4 regions of the Desulfitobacterium elongatum genome follow, and region 3 is predicted to be linked to each of the others. Evidence: riboswitches for the same ligand, from Rfam matches in the RefSeq annotation. Region 3 holds a riboswitch; each other region holds the start of a gene.
The links. A riboswitch is a leader RNA that binds a small molecule or an ion and turns the genes downstream of it on or off. The one in region 3 is predicted to bind cobalamin.
Positions count from the first base shown of each region.

Region 1: another riboswitch for cobalamin. It lies ahead of cobT (nicotinate-nucleotide--dimethylbenzimidazole phosphoribosyltransferase); the one in region 3 lies ahead of ACZ42W_RS02550 (ABC transporter ATP-binding protein).
Region 2: another riboswitch for cobalamin. It lies ahead of ACZ42W_RS09825 (ABC transporter substrate-binding protein); the one in region 3 lies ahead of ACZ42W_RS02550 (ABC transporter ATP-binding protein).
Region 4: another riboswitch for cobalamin. It lies ahead of ACZ42W_RS17870 (hypothetical protein); the one in region 3 lies ahead of ACZ42W_RS02550 (ABC transporter ATP-binding protein).

Region 1 covers NZ_AP038772.1:2,039,140-2,044,330, reverse strand. The annotation lists gene ACZ42W_RS09680 (ParM/StbA family protein) at 1-56, opposite strand, end outside; gene ACZ42W_RS09675 (Nramp family divalent metal transporter) at 316-1,590, shown strand; gene ACZ42W_RS09670 (ATP-binding protein) at 1,696-3,057, opposite strand; cobalamin riboswitch at 3,275-3,449, shown strand; gene cobT (nicotinate-nucleotide--dimethylbenzimidazole phosphoribosyltransferase) at 3,547-4,698, shown strand; gene cobU (bifunctional adenosylcobinamide kinase/adenosylcobinamide-phosphate guanylyltransferase) at 4,768-5,191, shown strand, end outside.
Region 2 covers NZ_AP038772.1:2,067,829-2,073,019, forward strand. The annotation lists gene ACZ42W_RS09805 (SDR family oxidoreductase) at 1-245, shown strand, start outside; gene ACZ42W_RS09810 (C40 family peptidase) at 331-1,017, opposite strand; gene ACZ42W_RS09815 (ABC transporter ATP-binding protein) at 1,165-1,944, opposite strand; gene ACZ42W_RS09820 (FecCD family ABC transporter permease) at 1,947-2,987, opposite strand; gene ACZ42W_RS09825 (ABC transporter substrate-binding protein) at 3,014-3,985, opposite strand; cobalamin riboswitch at 4,121-4,308, opposite strand; gene ACZ42W_RS09830 (phasin family protein) at 4,547-4,870, shown strand; gene ACZ42W_RS09835 (ABC1 kinase family protein) at 4,934-5,191, shown strand, end outside.
Region 3 covers NZ_AP038772.1:568,885-574,075, forward strand. The annotation lists gene ACZ42W_RS02540 (hypothetical protein) at 1-347, opposite strand, end outside; gene ACZ42W_RS02545 (energy-coupling factor transporter transmembrane component T family protein) at 376-1,158, opposite strand; gene ACZ42W_RS02550 (ABC transporter ATP-binding protein) at 1,160-2,674, opposite strand; cobalamin riboswitch at 2,752-2,925, opposite strand; gene ACZ42W_RS02555 ([Fe-Fe] hydrogenase large subunit C-terminal domain-containing protein) at 3,184-3,918, shown strand; gene ACZ42W_RS02560 (EAL domain-containing protein) at 3,912-4,496, shown strand; gene ACZ42W_RS02565 (ABC transporter substrate-binding protein) at 4,674-5,191, shown strand, end outside.
Region 4 covers NZ_AP038772.1:3,759,820-3,765,010, reverse strand. The annotation lists gene ACZ42W_RS17880 (ABC transporter permease) at 1-26, shown strand, start outside; gene ACZ42W_RS17875 (ABC transporter ATP-binding protein) at 41-694, shown strand; gene ACZ42W_RS17870 (hypothetical protein) at 835-1,542, opposite strand; cobalamin riboswitch at 1,562-1,750, opposite strand; partial or broken gene ACZ42W_RS17865 (four-helix bundle copper-binding protein) at 1,869-2,018, opposite strand; gene ACZ42W_RS17860 (C40 family peptidase) at 2,397-3,089, opposite strand; gene ACZ42W_RS17855 (YVTN family beta-propeller repeat protein) at 3,703-4,749, shown strand; gene ACZ42W_RS17850 (SHOCT domain-containing protein) at 4,974-5,191, shown strand, end outside.

The DNA.
Region 1 (5,191 bases), 1.5 Mb from region 3:
TTTATTGCACCAAATCCAGGATCTCCTCCGGCCACGAGAATATCATTTTCAAACACTTTCGTTCCTCCCTGCACTATTTCATCGAATTTCATCAAAAACCAATTATTTTCAATTGTATACCACAACGAACCACTTGTAAAAACATTTACATCCTTATTCACTTTTAACGCCTCTCCATATCTTACCATGAGGAAACAACTCACCACTGAATCTCCCCCTCCATACCTTAGAAATGGGTCACCTTATGATATCGAGAAAGAGGCGGTGCAATAATGTTAACCCATCGATTTGTTTCAATCAGGAAGGATGGTAAAAATGAGTGATAACCCGCTCCTACTTCAAAATGTCTCCGTGCCACTTCATCTTAAGCGGGAAACCTGGCGTCAAAAAGCAAAATCCCTCCTTCGTTACCTTGGTCCCGCCTTTATCGTCAGTGTCGCATACATTGATCCTGGGAATTTTGCTACGAACATAAGCGGTGGGTCAAATTTCAATTACACACTTTTATGGGTTATCCTTTGGAGCAACCTGATGGCTATCTTCTTGCAGACTTTATCGGCTAAACTTGGAATTGTTACAGGAATTGATCTTGCGACCCACTGCGGACAGATTTTTAGTCGAAGGACGAACATGCTTCTCTGGGTCATCACACTTTTTACCGCGATTGCAACCTATATGGCTGAATTCTTAGGTGCCACCTTAGGTTTTTATCTTCTCTTTGGGATACCCCTACTTTTGGCTGGAGCCATCACGATCTTTGTTACCTTCCTTCTCGTTTACTTACAACGCTTTGGGCAACAAGCCATTGAACGGACCATCGTCCTACTTGTAGCTGTCATAGGAATCTCCTATTTTGTCGAGATTTTCCTAGCCAAACCCGATTGGAGTAAAGTTGCTTATCATACCCTTGTTCCTAGCTTAGGCCCCGAAAGCATCCTGGTTGCAGTGGGTATGCTTGGCGCTACGGTCATGCCCCATGTCATCTTTCTCCATTCTGAGCTAGTCAAATCTCGGAGGACGAGTGAGGATATCCAAGACATCAAACGACACTTCAGGATGGAGCGTCTGGATATCGTGTTTGCTATGAACATCGCTTTCCTAGTCAATGCCGCTATGCTTATCGTGGCAGCCTCAGTATTCTATTCGAAAGGGATTCCTGTCGATACTATCGAGGAGGCGCATCGCTCCCTTACTCCACTCCTTGGACACCTCTCCAGTGGTGCTTTCGGGCTCGCCCTTCTTGCCTCCGGTCTTTCCTCATCAACCGTAGGGGCAATGGCTGGAGAATGTATGATGAAAGGGTTCATAGGACTCGATATTCCCATTAATATTCGACGGATTATCACCATTATTCCTGCTATGGTGTTACTCTGGCTAGGACTGAATCCCATGAAGATCCTTATCGTCAGCCAGGTGACCTTAAGCTTTGCACTCCCTGCTGCGGTCATACCGCTCCTCATCATTACCAGTAGAAAAGACGTGATGGGAGAAATGGCAAACCGAAAGTTCACAAATATTATCGGCTGCATCATAGTCACCTTGATTATCTCCTTAAATGCGGTACTGATTTATCTAACTCTCTTAAACTAAGAAAGTGTGGGGATCACCCACACTTTTTCTTAGTCTTCTAGCCCCTTACATCAACTCAAAATGCAAAGTTTACCCTTCCTCAAGGACGGGTTTACTTTACTAGTGTTACTTAGCTGCTACGCCTTGACTAGCGGCTAAGTAATCAATAAATTGACGGGCTGTACGTCCTGATCGCGCATTATGCTGCATAACCCAACGTAAGGCTTGCTGCCTTAACGACTCTCTCTCCATGACAATCCCTTGCTGTGTCGCTAACTCTTCAACGATTTTCAGATACCCTTCCTGATCGGGGGATGGGAAGGTCACTGTGATTCCAAATCGGTCCGCTAAGGATAACTTTTCTTCCATGTTATCCCTACGGTTGACCTCATCTCCTTGCCGTTCCGAGAAACTTTCGCGCACCAAGTGACGTCGGTTCGAGGTCGCATAAATCAAGACATTCTGAGGTTTCCCCTCTAACCCACCTTCAAGAAGGGTTTTAAGTATTTTATATTCCGCCTCAGACTCTTCAAAGGAGAGATCATCGATAAATACGATAAACTTCTGTGGCTGTTTTCCAAGAAGCTGGATGACTTTCGGATAATCTTTTAGATCCGATTTTGACAGTTCGACCAGTCTTAATCCCCGATCATAGTATTCTTGCAAAAGCGCCTTGACTAAGGAAGACTTCCCAGTTCCACGATTACCATAAAGAATGACATTATTCGCAGGGTATCCCGATAAGAAAAACTCAGTATTCTGAAGCACTATACTTTGCTCCCGTTCTTGACCAATTAACTGACTCTTATGCATCGGATCTGGACGAACCCCTTTGAGGTGACCAAAGTCGCCCTGCCACTTATAGGCAAATGAACGACTAAAAATTCCAGAACCCACCCTCTGATAGAACGAAATCAATTCATCCATCATCTCAATTGGATTTCCCTTCGCCAAAGCTTCTTTGACTTGATTCTTAGCTGTATGCAGATAGATTTCAGCTGGACTCATCTCTTTCGTTGAAAACGTTGAGTTCTCAGGAGTCCAATTCGGCCAATTTGACAGGGAAAGTGGGGATTTTAACCATATGTCTTGTGAATCTTTCTCTACTAAGGAGAATTTCTTTTGAATGACTTCCTTGATTTCTGTTGGTGTTAATTCCGAAATTTCACGCCAGATGAGAATATCACGGGTGGCCAGTTCAACAAAACTTCTTACAATCTCTTTTCTGTTACTCCGTGCTACTTGATGTGTTAATTCATTTTCATCTTCTAAGAGGAGATCCCAAAGATGCGCTGGCCAGTTCACTTCGATCGCTAAAGAACAGAAACGGTGATATTCACGATAGACTTCAGCTAGATTGTTTTCTGGCGAGGCGATGAGTTTCAAAAGAGTTTTCAACGAATGGATGACACCATCCTGATTAAGTTCGTGGAAAATGACGACTCCATCAAAAAGAAGGGAGATCCTTTGCATTTTAACATCTTTCACAATTTACACTTCCTGATTAATATATTTTGTCTATTCCTATGATAAATTTGAATGATTGTTCCTCATACCCTATTCTAATGTGTATTGCTTAAATAGCAATTAAAAACAAGTGTACTAGTACAACATTCTCTTTAAGTAATGATAACCCCTTCTTTGAGTTTTGTAAAAGGAATATTTTTATTGACAAATCGGAATTTTTTGTTATTCTTAAGATAATTTCATTATAAAAATCTTTGGTGCCCCTTTGGGGAGAATAGGGAAACCGGTGTAATTCCGGTGCGGACCCACCACTGTAAGAGATGAGCCCAAACTAAAACCACTGGCATTTGCCGGGAAGGGGTTTCGGGTGTTTGAATCTTAGCCAGGAGACCTGCCAGAGATGAAAAAGACTTTCCAGGGTGTATTGGAAAGCGACGGAGATGACGGCAAAGTCCCGACCACAGAAATGTGGCGGGACTTTATTTTTTTATCAGAAGGAGAGGATTTATGATGAGGAAAACAGAACTATCAAATGAAGTACTCCCAGTTGATGAGCTGCATGGTCTTTCAGACTTATCCAACGCAACACTCGAGGAATGTGAGTCCGCATTAACTCAACTTATCGAAGGTATTCAGGGATTAGACGGGGAGTCCATGCTGGCTGTTCAGGAACGTCTCGATTCCCTAACTAAACCACTTGGAAGTCTGGGAGTCTTAGAACACATAGCCAAACAACTTGGTGGGATTCAAAAGAACCCCTGGCCAGAAGTTGAAAAGAAAGCTGTCCTTGTCATGGCTGGAGATCATGGAGTTGTAGCCGAAAGAGTCAGCGCATTCCCACAAGAAGTTACCCCACAAATGTTCTATAATTTCTTACAGGGTGGAGCTGGCATCAATGTACTTTCTAGGCACGCCAAGGCGGAAGTTATCTGTACGGATGTCGGGATTGCTTTCCCTCTCGACCCTCCAGAACTGATGCGTAATCGAATAAAAAACGGAACTGAGAATATGGCTAAGGGCCCCGCAATGAGCCGAAAGGAAGCCATTCTCTCCCTTCTCACAGGTGCGAAAATCGCACGTCAAGCGATTCAATCCGGAGTAAAGGTCTTAGCTACTGGGGAAGTAGGAATCGGGAATACTACCCCTAGTGCAGCAATCGTCTCGGTATTCACAGGATTGCCTGCAGCCGAAGTTACGGGCCGAGGAACTGGGCTTGATGATTCAGCCTTGCTTCATAAACAAGAAGTGATTACACGGTCAATCACGGTTAATCATCCAAATCCAAACGATGGTATCGATGTTTTAAGTAAAATCGGTGGTTTAGAAATTGGTGCGCTTGCGGGTGTGATCTTGGAAGCCGCCTACTCTAGAGTTCCTGTAGTTCTCGATGGAGTCATTTCTACCGCAGCCGCTTTGATTGCTACTCAACTCTCACCGTTGTCACGCCTCTACTTGATTCCTTCACACTCCTCTGTCGAACAAGGCCACATCGCAGCTCTTAAACACCTTGAGCTAAAACCCATCATGCACCTCGATTTTCGCCTTGGAGAAGGAACAGGGGCGGCAGTCGCCTTCCACTTACTTGATGCTTCTATTCATATCCTTAATGAGATGGCTACCTTTGCTTCTGCTGGAGTTAGCGAAAAGGATAGCGAAAAGTAAATCTTTTGTTGACAAACTTTTCGGAGTAATATAATATACCCTTCTGAAATTTTCCTTTGGAGGTATATCATGTCTGATCTGATTCTCATCACGGGAGGAGCACGGAGCGGGAAGAGTAGCTTTGCTGAACTTCTTGCAGCTCATCCTGGACTTCCTGTTGTATATATCGCTACGGCCCAAGTCTATGACGAGGAGATGGCTCTGCGTGTAAAAAAGCACCGTGAACAACGCCCTTCCGATTGGAGCCTCGTGGAAGAACCTCTTGCTATTTCTTCCGTCTTGGAACACTACCGAAATGAACAGGTCGTCCTCTTACTCGACTGTGTAACTCTTTGGCTGACGAATCTCCTCCTCTCTGAATATAGTGAGGAATCAAGTGAGGATCCTTTTGCTCAGGATGAGAAAGAACAAATCATTCTTGATCAAGTTCGAAGGGTTGCCCATCTCGCCCAGGATATTGTTCCTCAGGTGATTATGGTGACGAATGAAGTGG
Region 2 (5,191 bases), 1.5 Mb from region 3:
CTGAGTCTTTGTCTAAGCAAGGAATCCGTGTAAATGGGGTAGCACCGGGTCCAGTGTGGACTCCTTTGATTCCGGCTTCATTCCCTGCTGATCAGGTAGCTACTTTTGGGAGTACGACACCCATGCAGAGGGCAGGACAACCAAAGGAGATTGCTCCCGCCTATGTATTTCTTGCTTCAAGTGACTCGTCGTTTATGTCAGGTCAGATTCTTCACATTAACGGCGGAACAATTATTAACGGTTAGGTTGGGGGTTGTAAAAAACTACTCCGCATCAAAAACGATGCGGAGTAGTTTTTTGTGAACAGTATATTTGAGTTGTTCGCGCTGACTAGAGAACGCGCTTAGCCCCAATATAATGGGATTTCCAATAGGATCCCATCGAATAGATGGTTACTCCTTTAGAGCTTGATGCATTGATAAATTGTCCATTTCCAATGAAAATTCCAACGTGGTCGATGACCTTATCTCCATCGAGTGAAAAGAAGACGAGGTCACCTGCTTTCAGGTTTTCATAGGAGACTGCGGTTCCTTGCGCATACTGATCACGAGAAACACGGGGTAAGGAAATTCCCTGTTGAGCAAATACATACTGGGTGTATCCTGAACAATCAAAGCCACTTGGAGTTGTTCCACCCCAGACATATTTTACCCCGATATATTGTTTAGCAGTACTGATAATCGCACTGGCTTTTGAACTATTACTAGAGGAACTCACGGATTTCGTCGGAGTGCTAGTACTTTGCCCTCTTGATACTTGTGAGGTTGAACTACGCGGGCGAGGCGCGACGTTATTAGAGGAGGGCTTTTCTGAGGTGCTTTCGAGCGACGAAGTAACGGTTTGAGTATCGGAAGTTTGTTTGGGACTTTCCGCTGCGATTTGAATCTCATCAGGACGACTTGCTTCGTAGGAAAGATTGACTGTGTCTGTAAGTGCTTGTGGTTTTGCGGTGACTGCTGTGGTAAGAAGCCCGATTGTTAAAATAGTGGTCATGATTATATTTACACTTTTTTTCACGATGCATTTCTCCTTTCGAGTAAGCGATAGATGTCCAAAAGAAAGACAACCCGCCGCCCTTTGGAAGGTTGTCTCTAGTATATGATAAATTATTCACTTTGTCCTTATAAAAACTTTGGTAATAATTCTAGCATTTGTAAGAATTGTTTATCTACCACTTAACAAAAATTGTGGCACACCTAAAGTGGGATGTTCGATTCGTATTAAATCAGCTTTATAAATCTTAGCAAGGATGTCTTCGTTTAGGACTTCTGCAGCATTTCCCCAATTAATGATCTTTCCTTGATCAAGTAAGAGTAGCCGATCACAATACTGACCTGCAATATTCAGGTCATGTAAAACCATAATCAGGGTGAGTCCTTGTTCTTGATGCCACTTGCGTACATGCTCCATGACAAGAATCTGATGCCCAATATCAAGATAAGTCGTTGGCTCGTCTAAAATTAGAATCCGGGGTTCTTGGGCCATCGCACGGGCCAAGGAAACGAGTTGTCGTTGTCCTCCACTCAAGGCACTTACTTTCTTCGATCGAATATTCCATAAATTTAAATTTCTTAAGACGCTCTCCACAATTTCACGATCATGTGCTCCAAGCTCTGAAAAGGGTTTTAACCATGGGTATCGTCCCATGGAGACAATTTGTTCCACGGTATAGGGTAGAGGAGGAGTACCTTCTTGTTCAAGTACTGCAATTTGGCGAGCGAGTTCTTTATGAGAGTACGAGCTAAGAGGTTTATCGCGAAGGAGGATTTTTCCTGAGGAAAGAGAGTGTAGGCCACTCATTGAGCGAATAAGCGTCGATTTTCCACTTCCATTGGGCCCAATAATCCCGAATATTTCTCCTTCTGCAATTGTAAAGGATATGTCACATAAGACAGGAAAAGTTCCATAACGGTAGTTAACGTGTTCAAGCTCAAATAAACTCATCCCTAATCCCTCCTTAGCCTGTTTTTTAGTAAATACCCAAAAAACGGTGCACCAACAAATGCCGTAATGACTCCAATCGGAATCTCCCGTGATTCTAAAAGCGTACGAGCCAAAGTATCAGACCATAATAGAAAAATTGCTCCAGCCAAGGTTGAGACAGGAAGAAGAATTCTATGATCAGGCCCTACTGAGAGGCGCATAAGATGGGGGACGATTAACCCAACAAAGCCAATAATTCCAACGACTGAGACTGCTGCCGCAGTTAAGAGAGAGCCGACAACTAAGATAATGATTTTTTTTTGTTCAACATTCATCCCAAGGTGGGTTGCAGCTCTCTCACCGAGTGCGAGTACGTTGAGGTCTCGTTGCTGAAAGAGAAGGTAGGTTAATCCTATGAGGAAATAAGGGAGAAGAATAAACACATCTGTCCAAGTGCGATTCGCAAGACTCCCCATCATCCAGAAAACGATTTCTTGCATCTGTTGTCCTGAGATTGCGATTAAAAAGGAGAGAAATGCTCCCAGCAAGGATTGCACAACGACTCCAGAAAGAATCAGTGTTTCCCTTTCGTGTTGGCCTTGTTGCTTAGAGAGTGCTAGGACAAAGCCCAGGGAAATAAGTCCTCCTGCGAAGGAAAAGAGGGGGAGGGAAAGATGACCAAAGAACGATGAGCTTCTAAAAAATACGATAGAGGTAGCCGCACCGAAAGCGGCTCCTGAAGATACTCCGAGAATATAAGGATCAGCTAAGGGATTCCGGAGTATACCTTGAAAGGCAACCCCTGATGCAGCTAACATCGCACCCACGACCAAAGCAAGAAATACGCGTGGTAAACGCAAATTCCATACAATCGTTTCCTGAGCCATCGTCCAAGTCGCATCTAAACTCAAGAAGGGCAAATGATTCAGGAGGATTTGCCAAGTAAGATGGAAAGGGAGACGAACGGCGCCAGTCATGACGCTAAAAACCATGGAGAATAGGAGAAGAATGAACAGGCCACTGATCCACGATATACTTTTCGGGGCTAGAGTTTTGATGCTCATGCCTTTCCTTCCTCCTGATTACGTTCTTATTTAAACAGTTCTGGGTAAATAGCTTTTGCTATTGATTCTAATCCATCAACAATACGGGGACCCGGTCGAGTAACCATATCACTATCTAAATCGTAAACTTTTTTATTCTTAACTGCTTCGATAGTTTGCCAGGCTGGACGCACTAAGATTGTATCCTTCACATTGGGTAGGTAGTAAGAATAGGTGTCAAGAATGACTTGAGGGTTTTTAGCTATAACTTTTTCGGCACTGTATTGAGCCCAATCCTTAACATCACTGGCAATATTAATTCCGCCTGCTTTTGTGAGGAGCTCATTCAGAAAAGTGCCTTCTCCTGCAGTGAAAAGGTCGGGATCGACTTCAATCCACACCTTAGCTCGATCTGTAGATTTAATAGTAGCGACTTTGTCTGAAATCGTTTTTTCCTTCAGTTTCATCCCGTCAACAATTTTCTTTGCTTGTTCTTGGGCATCGGTGATTTGTCCGAATTTCTCAATGGTTTTGTATGTAGCCTCAAGACTCTGAGGATTTACCTGAACAACGGGAATCTTAAGATTTCGGATGGAGCTCACAGTTTTTTCATCCTGCATACCTAAGACGATCAAATCTGGGTTAAGCTTTAGGATTTGTTCGACATTTGGATGAAGGCTATCTTCAAAGATATATTCTACTTTTTGCTGAATCCCTTGGGGATAATCATCATATTTGGTGACGGCAATGACTTTGCCTTCTAGGCCAAGCGCAAATAAAGTCTCTGTGGAGGCGGGGACAAAGGACACGATCCGTTGAGGTTTACTCTTAAGGGTTGTTTCTACTCCCGCATCATCTTTAAAGACGAGAGGATAAATCGTTTGAAGTGAAGTTTTCTGTTCGGGAGATTTCGAGTGCTGTTGTGGAGTTTGGGTTGTGCTGCAACCACTAACGAAAATCAAGGAGAAGATAAGGGAAAATACAATCGCTGTTTTTCGGAATAATTTGACATCTCTCATCGCTTTGTTACCCCTTTCTGTGCACGTGAGGAAGAAAGAAATTGAAAAACCTTTTACCACGAGGATAAAAGGTTTTTGATTTGCTGCGTTAGAAATATTCCATTTTGCAGCGACTATTCCTTGTCCTCGAAGGATGTACGCTCGAATGAATAGGCAGGTTTTCTGGCTTATGGCAATGTATTCACGCCTTTCAGTCATAGGACAGCGGCATAGAAGAATACACTTCCATTTTACAGTGGCGGGACCGCGTCGGAATTACACCGACTTACCCTTTTACTCCTCTCAACTCATATAGGAGGAGAACCTAATCATCATGCTATATTCTTTTATTTCAATTATATAGCATGCATAAGTTAAAGTCCAAGATATTCTTTGCACCAAGTGGTTATCATTATCTTGATGGTGATTCGAATCTTTTTAGAAGAGTAAGCAAATAATAGTAAGAGAAGGATTTTACTGTATCCAATGGAATAGATTTTTCTTAGGGTAGGTTTTATGATGCCAGGGTATCGATGGAATGTGCGAACTACCAGTACTTAAGCTTAAAGGAGAGTGTTTTCTGTGAAAGATTTAATCAAAAAAGGTTTGGCATTGGGTCTAGGGTTTGCAGTTGTGAGTAAGGAGCAAATCGAAAAGGTCGTCGATGAACTTGTAAAAAAAGGAGAACTTTCCGCAAGTGAGTCCAAGGATCTGATCAACGAACTCATCCAGAAAGGCAACGAGCAGCATAAAGAGATTAATACAAAACTTCGAGATCAAGTTCAGAAGATATTAGAGGAATTGAATATCCCGAGTAAAGTGGATATCGATAGACTCGAGAAACGGATCGTGGAGTTGGAAAATGCTCAGGGAAATATTCAAGACCATACTCCTGGTAATGATTGAATTGATGACAACAAACGTTGAGAATCTTTGAGATATTAATACTGTTTTGCTAGGGGAATCGAAATGATCGGAAGAAGAATCCGTCATATCAATCGTTATCGCGAAGTCGCATCAGTTCTCGCCCGGCACGGGTTCGGCCTCATCCTAGAAGAGATGGGGCTCATTAATTTATTGTCTCTTCCAAAGCGGATTTTTCGAACCGAAGAAGAGGTGGATCCGCAAACGTTAGGAGAACGTTTGCGGATAGCGCTTGAAGAGTTAGGGCCAACCTATGTCAAAATGGGGCAAATTGCGAGCACAAGACCGGATATCTTACCAGCG
Region 3 (5,191 bases):
AGTATATGGTGGCTTAATTTCTCCATGGAAAACTTCCTTGCAATTAATGAATAGGAAATGGAGCCGATGGTATTGGCGAAAATAAAGAAAAATGCGAGAGGGGAATAGGCTGTTGCCATGGCTACAATGGCTTCCAATAAACCGGAGATAATACCTGCCGGCTGTTTGTACATTAAGACGATGAGACCAGTAAAGAAGGCCCAGCAGGTTCCATTAAAAAGTAATAGGGTAGGGTCCAAAATACCGTCGATACGTCCTGTTACCTGCATCATAATCAGGAATACGATCCCTACGATGACGGAGCCTACTAAAGCTTTTGTGTCTGTTCTGAATAAACTTTCTTTCATTTTTAACTCTCCTCCTAAAATTTTGTGATTATATAAATGGTAATAGCCTGCTAACAAGATGGAGGGTTATTACCAATAACATCGTAACGATTAAAGCGATATCGTACTTCTTAATCGATAGATTTGAAGAAAAGGTTCGGGTTTTGCTCCGACCATAGCCTCTTAACTCCATTGCTAAGGCTGTCTCTGTCGAACGTCTGACAGCGCGGTATAAAAAAGGCAGGAAGGTTGGAATAATGCCTTTGATATTGTCCCAGACGCTTTCTATTTTAAGGCCTCTGGTGCGCTGACTATCGATGATGGAGATATATTCATCTTTCATTAGAGGGATGAAGCGGACGCCCAGTCCCACCAACATGGCAAAGCGGTAGGGAATTTTGAATTTCATGAGCATTAAGGTGAAGTCAGTGGGTGAGGAGGATGTAAAAAACTGCATACTTGCAAAGACAATAAGGGTGGCCTTCAGTAGACCGGTAATCGTGAGGGGGATTGCTTCACTGTAGATTTTGAAGATGCCCCATTGGTAGATTAGAACGCCTTCCCTGCAGAAGAGCAGTTGAAGGATGAGTAGCTGGAGTCCCAAAAGTAACATGATTACAATCATGACCTTATACTGCTTCAAGGAACCCGTTAAGATAAGAGAGGCCGTAAGTCCCACTAATAAAACAAGGCATAACTGAATAGCAGTTTCCAAACTCAGTGCAAAATAGATCATCAGGGCATACCAGGCTAGTTTTGTCCGAGGATCCAACGTATTTATAAGTTTTATATTTTGTTTTTCCTTTTGTTCAATGCCATAAGAAAGTCCCATTCTAACCCTCCTCAAAGGAAATAACAGGTTTGAAATTTAGCCCCAGGTCTTTTAGCGTATCAAGATGCTCCTTGAGATCATTTGTTGAGATATCCAGTTGAAGGCGATGGTTATGCAGGGCAACTAACCGGTTCGAATAGTTTTTAGCCATGGTTAGGTCGTGGGTAATAACCAGGATTGTTTTGCCATTCTTGGACAGCTCGGCTAGTTTATCCATGATCATATATCCTTGGCTTTCGTCAAGGCCCGAGGTCGGTTCATCGGCGAGGATGAATTCCGGATCACTGACGAGGATGGAGGCTAGTGCCAAAAGCTGGCGCTGACCGCGGCTTAAGCGTTGGGGATGCATTTTCTTATAGTCAAGCAGCCCCACAAATCCTAGACACTCATCAATTTTTTGATCAATTATTTCATTTTGCTCACCTCTTAACTTCAGTGAAAATCCAACCTCTTCTTCCAGGGTGCTTGCAAAAATCTGATAGTCAGGGTTTTGAAACAGAAAGCCCATGTGCGCACGAATCTCTGTAAGGTTTTCTTTATTTAGAGGTTGGTTAAAAACTTTAATCTCACCCTGAGAAGGCTTTAATAGACCGATGAGCATTTTGGCTAGGGTTGATTTTCCGGACCCATTTAATCCGATGACGGCTAAGAAGTCGCCCTTATGAATTTTTAAATGAATGTCTTTACAACCGAGCAAATTATTTTTGTACTGGTAGGAGACATTTGTAATTTCGGCTATGATTTCCCTCGGCTTACCGTTGTTCGTCAAGGAAGTGGCGCATTTCAGCCTTCCTTTTCGATGTTCAATTTGTTCCTTGTAATATTCCGCAGGCAAATACTGTTTGAAAATTTCGCCGTCCCTCATATAGAAGACTCTGTTGGCATAGTTAAGGACTTCCTCAATTCGGTCCATGACCAAAACAAGGGTTAGATTCTGAATTTTATTTAACTGACCGAGCCGCTTATATAGCTCGAAGCGGCCCAAGGGATCCAGTTCCGCGGTTGGTTGGTCAAGAATCAAAATAGGGGCATTGAGAGCCAAGACACCGGCCAAAACAACACGCTGGGCCTGCCCGCCTGAGAGCGAAGCGGTCTGTCTGTTTTCATAGCCCGTTAGACCTACAAATTCCAAAGTGTTTTTAACCGTCTGATCTATTTGTTCCAGGGGGATTTCTAGGTTCCCGAGGCCGAAGGCAACATCCTCGTATACATCCAGACTGATGATTTGGTTTTGAGGTTCCTGCATCATGTATCCCACATAGTCGGACATTTTATTGAGGGGTATGTCCTTGATATCTTGACCCATGATAGTGACTTTCCCCGTTAATTCCGCGCTATGGTAGTGAGGGATAGCGCCTGTGATCGAGTGCAGCAAAATCGATTTTCCAGAGGCTACATCTCCTGTAATGACGATGAAATCTCCCTGATTAATTTCAAGGTCAATATTTCTGAGTGCTGGTTTTTCTTCATGCGGAAATACGAGTTTCTCGATTTTGATCGTTGCAATTGTTTTCATGGCAGCTCCTAAAGCATAAAAAATTATAAAAAAAAGTCCCAGCTTTATAAAAAAGCTAGAACTTTACCATTGTCCATCTTCGCGATATTTTATAGGCAGGTCTCCTGACTTATAGACTAAGATGTACGCCTTCCCAGTTATCCCAGTGGCAAATGCACATCGTCAACATCTAATTACAGTGGTGGGTCCGTCCAGGATTTCTACCTGGTTCCCTATTATCCCTTGCGGGCACCTAAAAAATGATGTATTCAGTTGGCTTAATGTTAGAATAGTAAAATGATTTTGTCAATAGGGGATGAAATAATCATGACATAGGAAATTGCAAAAACAGCCAAGGTTCCTGCCATCAGCAGGAGCCTTGCTTATTATACGGGATTAAGAAGGATTAGCGCAATCTGTGTCGAATATTGGGAATAGTATTGCAATTCAAAACGCTTAACTGATGCTTATGGGTAATGAAATAAACTGCAAGAGGAACATATGAGTAAGTAAGGATAAGGGGCTTTTCAATGAATGTTGAAGTTTTACTTACGAATAAAAAACTATGTGTAGGTTGTAATAAATGTATAGCTAAATGCCCGGTCAAAGCAAACGTAGCGTTCTTAGATAATGGTGAAAATCGGGTTAAAACTGACCATTTGAAATGCATTCACTGTGGGGCGTGTATAGACGTATGTGATCATAAGGCCCGAGATTTTGCTGATGATACTGAGAGGTTTTTTGCTAACTTAACACGGGGAATTGGTATTTCTGTCATTGCAGCTCCTTCTATCAGATATAACTTTCCTAATTATAAACGGTTATTTGGTTATTTAAAGTCCTTAGGGGTAACGCTTGTTTACGATGTGTCGATCGGTGCAGATATCACGACTTGGGCTTATCTAAAAACCATTGAGGAGCAGAAACTAGATTCAATTATTGCTCAACCCTGCCCTGTGATTGTGAACTACATTCAAACATACCGCTCTGAACTGATTAAGTACCTTGCCCCAATCCAAAGCCCTATGATGTGCACGTCAATTTACTTAAAAAAATACAAAAGGATTGACGATAAGATAGCATTCTTGTCTCCTTGTATCGGCAAAATCGATGAAATCCAAGATAAAAATTCGATGGAACTCGTCAATTATAATGTTACCTATCAAAAAATGGAGGCCTATTTTGAAAAGAATCATATTGACCTCAACGATTACCCAGAGGTAGATTCGATAGCTGGGTTGTTGAATCAGCGATTGAGATATTAGGGAAACATCCTGACGTATCAGTTTTCGTAAACATCTCGGCATCGAGTCTTGGAGATACAGAATTACTGAAATTCATTGAGAGTAGAATTAAAGAGAGTAATCTTGAGCCTTTCCGAATTGGGTTTGAAATCACTGAAACTGCAGCAATCAGGGACTTAGATCATGCAGAACATTGGATTCAGAGGTTAAAACAAATAGGGTGTAAGTTCGCCTTAGATGACTTCGGAGTAGGCTTTCTGACGTTCAATCATCTAAAAAGGTTGCCCGTAGATTATCTTAAAATTGATGGAACCTTTATTCGGAATCTCGACGCTAGTCCTACTAATAATGCATTGGTACATGCCATCAATGCAGTTGCTCATGCCCTTGGTAAGGCGACCATTGCTGAATACGTTGAGAATGAGGAAATATGGACAATTTTACAAGAACTAGAGATAGATTGTGTTCAAGGATATTTTTTAGGAAAACCTATCCCTTTCGTAGACCAAAAAGTTGAAATCGGGTCAAGCTTATATATGGCTAAGGATATGGAGGCAACGGCAAGGGACAAAGTAGTTAATGCTTATTGTCATTTTTAAAACGAAAGACACAATCGGGCAGGATATATGCCCGATTTATTATTTAATTAATCAATACAGAAAAAGATTATTTTAGTAAGAATATGTATTGACAGAATTTTATGGAATGGTACTATTGAGATAGCACAAAGTTAGAATTATTTCTGTGTTCTAGATTAGAAAAAAGGAGAGAAGAAAGTGAAAAAAGGGAAAAAGATTATTGCTCTTGCCCTGAGCGTGCTTTTAGTCGGTATTACTGTTGCTGGTTGCGGCAGTAAAGCAAGCACGAATACAGCAAGTAGCGACACCAAATCAAAGGCTAACGATACCTTGATTTATGCGCAGGGCGCAGAGCCGAGAGGACTGGATCCGGCCCTCGTCGACGATGGGGAGTCAGCCAAGGTCATGATCAATATCTACGATGGGCTCTTAAAGTACAATAAGGATTCCACAAAGGTAGAACCCTCCCTGGCTAAGAGCTGGGATGTAAGTCCAGATGGTCTTTCCTATACGTTCCATCTCCAAGAAGGAGTTAAGTTCCATGACGGCACCGATTTTAATGCTGAGGCCGTGAAGATTAATATCGATCGTCAGATTCCTCCGCAGGTTACAGCGGATATGGCTTATGGTCCTTTCGTTTATGGTTCAGTAAAAAATGTTGAGGTCGTGGATAAGAATACCGTTAAAATCAATTTAACGGAACCTAGTACTCCCTT
Region 4 (5,191 bases), 1.6 Mb from region 3:
CCGCGTTGGTGTTAAAGGGTGAATAGAAGGGGGAAGGGTTATGAATATCCTAGAAATGAAGGATGTATCAAAAGCCTATGGCAATGTTTATGCATTAAAAGATTTTAGTCTGGATGTAGCTCCTGGGGAATGGGTTTCTATCATGGGTCCTTCCGGATCAGGAAAAAGTACATTGCTAAACATCATTGGGTGTATGGATAAGCCTACAGGGGGCAAAGTCTTGATTGACGGGGTGGATGTTACGCATCGTTCGAATAAAGAATTAACAGAGATCCGCCGCGATAAAATTGGACTCGTCTTTCAACAGTTCCACTTGATTCCACATTTAAGTGCGTTAGAGAATGTCATGGTAGCCCAATATTATCACAGCCTTCCTGATGAAAAAGAGGCCCTGGCTGCTCTTGAAAGGGTAGGATTAGGGCATCGTGCCCTGCATTTACCGAGTCAATTATCCGGTGGTGAACAACAACGGGTTTGCATTGCCCGGGCCTTAATCAATTACCCAGCACTCATTCTAGCGGATGAACCGACAGGAAATTTGGATGAGGATAATGAAAAATTAGTGATTGAGATTTTTAGGGAACTCCATCGTGAGGGGCACACTATTGTCATGGTTACCCATGACAATGAGGTTGGAGAACTGGCTCAGCGCCGGGTCAGACTTGAACATGGGAGGTCGGTAAATATCGCTTAAAGATTGATGTTCAAAGAGGGAGAAAGAAAACAAGGAGTATAGCCGATGGGCAACACTCCTTGTTTTAGGTTATTCATTTTTGATTCCAGAGCAGAGTGCACTAAGTACCATTTCGCAGTTTAACGCTGGTTGTTTACAATCTACCCATGCATCAATTTCTTGACAGTTAGTACTCCTTCTACAAAGCGTACCACCCAAATCGTTCCTAGACCAATGCTCAGAAAAGAGGGAACAAAGGAGACTAGCTTGACGAGTTTCTCGCCCCGGGGGCGGTTAAATAAACTGCTGAAACACTTCCCGGCAATCAATGCATAAAAACTCATACTAGAAATTACACCAAAACCGTAGATTGAAATAAACATGCCTACTGAATAGATATTGGGTGCAGCAGCTACCGGGCCAAACAGCATAACACCAGCGGTACCCACTAACCCGGTCATAAAGCCTGTAAAGAGTGGACCCCAGCGAAATACTCGCTTGTCTAGTCTAGTCATTTCGGGCACAGAAATGTGCTGATGCCTTTGACGTATAGGCCGGATAATCCGACGGTGAATACCCCAGATGCCTAATAACATGAGTAAAATCCCGGAGAAGAGGGTAAAGGCCTGCTCAAAATGCTCAGGAAGGGCCGTTTTAAGAGTAAACGTCAATAATCCGGCTACCAGAACAGTAAAAGTATGTCCGAAACCGAACTTGCTCCCGAATAGAACAGCCTGTGATGGTCTTGGATCTTGGCTTACAAAGTCCGTAACATCGATAACATGGTCAGAGTCCAATCCATGAACCAACCCTAATGCATATGAAGTAAGCATCAGTGAGAGTGTTGCTATTTCTGTAATTTTTTCCACCTCCCTATCACTCGCAGATCAATGGTGTTCAGAACAGGCAGGTCTCCTGGCTTAGGTTCTTCGTTGCCTTAAGTCTTCCCAGGTATACCCCAGTGACATTTTTAAGGTAACTCCCCTTTACAGTGGCGGGACCGCGCCGGTTTTTCACCGGCTTCCCTATTAAGCGGCGACTAAAATAATCGCAAGCACCTGTTCCCTAGATATTAAATTGTTCTGATATAATTATTCAATAAGCCTTTGAAAATTCCTGCTATCTGCTAATAAATAACGGTGAAAATCCAAGAAAACGGCCAGGAGAGGGTTGCTCTCCTGGCTTTTGACACTTATTACATTGCAAACGTTCGACATTCCCTAGCACAGTGTAAACAAATTTGTGCACATTTTTGAGATTCCTGATCGGGAAATTTTGCACATTCATTTCCACATGCTTCACAAATACTTGCGCAAAGGCTTGCTAGTAGTTTGCTGAAAGCGCTATGGCGGGCAAGGTATTTAGCTGTTAGTGTACAGACATCTGCGCAATCTCGTAGTAGTTGTAATTACCCAAGTCTTAAATGAAGATCTTGGAAATGAATGAGAAGATGGGTAATCATGTGTTCACACATTACTTCACAATCTTGAACAGTTTTTATGATACTAACAGGATGCATTTGATGAGTATTCATAGGTACCATCCTTTCATAAATCTCTGATTAGTTTATGGAATTCAGGATTATCTGTGTTTGTACTATTGATTTTCGATCAGGTTCATGTTACTGCCTAATGAAAACCAATTATGAGAAAGGCTCAGACCAATTATTAAGGGTCTGAGCCTTTAGTCATTTCTCCATGTTTATGGAAGAGCCCGAAGAGGATTAGAATACTCGTTTAGCGCCAAGATAAACTGATTTCCAATAGGGACCAAGATTATAAATAGCAACACCTTTGGAACTGGAGGAGTTGATGAACTGGCCATTTCCTATATAGATGCCATCATGGTCGACAATCCCGTCTCCTGCAATGGAAAAGAAGACTAAGTCTCCCGGCTGGAGGTTATTAAAGTCCACGGAAGTTCCAATTTTGTACTGATCACGGGAAACCCTAGGTAACGAAATCCCGTTTTGGGCAAAGACATATTGCACATAACCTGAACAGTCAAAACCCGTCTTAGGCGATGTTCCACCCCATAAGTATGGAACACCAATATACTTTTTAGCGGTTGTGATAATAGCATTTGCTTTCTCTTGACGGGTAGTACTCTTTTGACCGACTTTCGCAGCATAAAGAGAGTCAAGTCTGTTACCCGAAATTGGGCCGACTATTCCGTCCACATTCAAGGATTGGGCAGATTGAAAAGATTTTACTGCAGCTTGAGTATTTGCTCCAAAGATTCCATCGACGTTGCCGACATTATAACCTAAATAGTTGAGTTCTGTTTGCAGTTGAACGACATCTGAACCGGTTGCCCCTACTTTTAACAAGGTATCTCCCAAAGCAGCCTGTACTGTTTGGGCTGGAACAAGCATAAGAAAAGCGCCAAGGATAGCTGTGTAAATTATTTTTTTCATGTGACATCTCCTTTCTGTTTAATAAGTTGTCACTATAAAGCTAAGATACATAATGTTTGTGGATTACTCATGAAAAACTTATGAATTTTTTATGAATAAATTTTAGATTCTACCAAAAAACAGTAGACCTAATGTATAAACGTGTTCATAAAATATTCATAATTTATTCATAGCAAATTTATAAGAAATAATTATACTTTATTGAAACGAGAATGAATATCAATATTAATGTCGGAGGTAATTGTATGCTTGCGAAAGAAATTCTTCAAGTAAAAAAGCATAACCATTAAGCTAAAACGTTTGAAGGAGCTGTCTTAAAATGATGTCAAATGACATTCATGAAAAGACAGCTCCTTTTCACTTTTATTCATGACTAACCGCCACTAAGACTCCCGCTTCTAAAGCACGAAAGTATCCAGTGGATGCTTTCGCCGAACCGCAAACTAGACAAATATCTTTAGCGGTGAGGATGAGATAAGTGGCGCTAAGTCCTGGATGAGTCAACTAGACTTCAGATGGAGTCAAAACTCCACCTGAAGTAAGTTTCCTTTATCAGAAGGGCATGAATAACCCATTTTTTTCTGGAGATATTAGCTTGAAAAGGAGGGTTTTTATGAAAGGGATTTTGGCTCGTTTTATTTTAATTTTCAGCTTAGTGTTAAGTACGACGGGGTGTAATCCACCTCAAACTCAGCCCACTCCAAGTAAAACACCGCAGCAAACAGTTCAAACAAAAACGCAGGCTTTCTATTATACAGCGAACGAAGGTGGAAGCATTACGAAGATTGATGCTTCAACGAATACAGTCGTTAATACAATCTCCATTAACGGGATTGTCCATAATATCCAAGTCTCCCCAGATGGAAGTATGGTGGGGGCAACTTTGGTTCCAAAGATGCAGCATGGTGCATCAATGGAAATGAAAGGTTCAGCCTTATTTTATGATACGACCAATGACAAGTTGATAAAGCAGGTTCAAGTGGGAAATCATCCGGCCCATATCGTCTTTTCTAAGGATAAGCAATATGCTCTAGTGAGTAATAATGAAGATAATAACGTAACCGTTATTGATATGAAGACATTTGAGGTGAAAACAACGATAGCTACGGGTAAAATGCCTCATGGTTTTAGGATTTCTGCAGACAGCAAATTCGCTTATGTAGCGAATATGGGGGAAGATACGGTTAGCGTTTTGGACTTAGTTAATATGAAAGAGTCACAAAAGATTAAGGTAGGAAGTACGCCTGTAACCACAGGAATATCACCGGATGGAAAAACTCTATTCGCTACGCCGAATGCTGAAAATAGTCTATCGATAATTGATTTGTCGACAGGCAAAGTGGTTAAAGTACCTGTCGGCGAAGGACCAGCACAACTTTACGTTCAAGGAAATGGACAATATGTGTATGTCGCGAATCAAGGGACAGAACAAAAACCATCGAATACAGTGAGTAAAGTTGATGTAAGTAACCAGAAAGTAACGTCTACAATCCAAACTGGAAAAGGAGCCCATGGAGTCGTCGTTAGTCCTGATGATAAAATAGTCTATATAACGAATATGTACGAGGATTCCGTTAGTGTAATCGATACTTCACAGGATAAGGTGATAAAAACAGTTAAGGTTGGAAAGACTCCAAACGGAATCAGCTATAAACTTTGATTCTTTATATTTGGGAAATTTATACAAAATAGTTTGTAAAACTAACTGATCACCGTTTAGTAGCTAACAAACCGTTTTTGTTTTGTATTATTATCCATATATTCAGATAATAGTTATAACTTTTTCAATTGGTTTTCACAGTTACGAGTTATAATGAAATTGTTAAATGGAGGCTGAAAGTTAAATAATAGATTTCGGTTGATATTACGAAGGAGGTTTTATTTATGATGATGTGGGGCTATGGGCCTTGGTCTAATGGCGCTTGGGGGAATGGTGGATACTGGTGGATGGGTTTAGTTATGATGGCAGTTCAAATTCTTTTCTGGGGTCTACTTATCTGGTTTGGAGTTTCGCTCTTTAGACGGGATAGAGGACATTCTTATTCTGCATATGGCCGAAATGATGCGCTGGATATTCTCAGAGAGCGATATGCTCGGGGTGA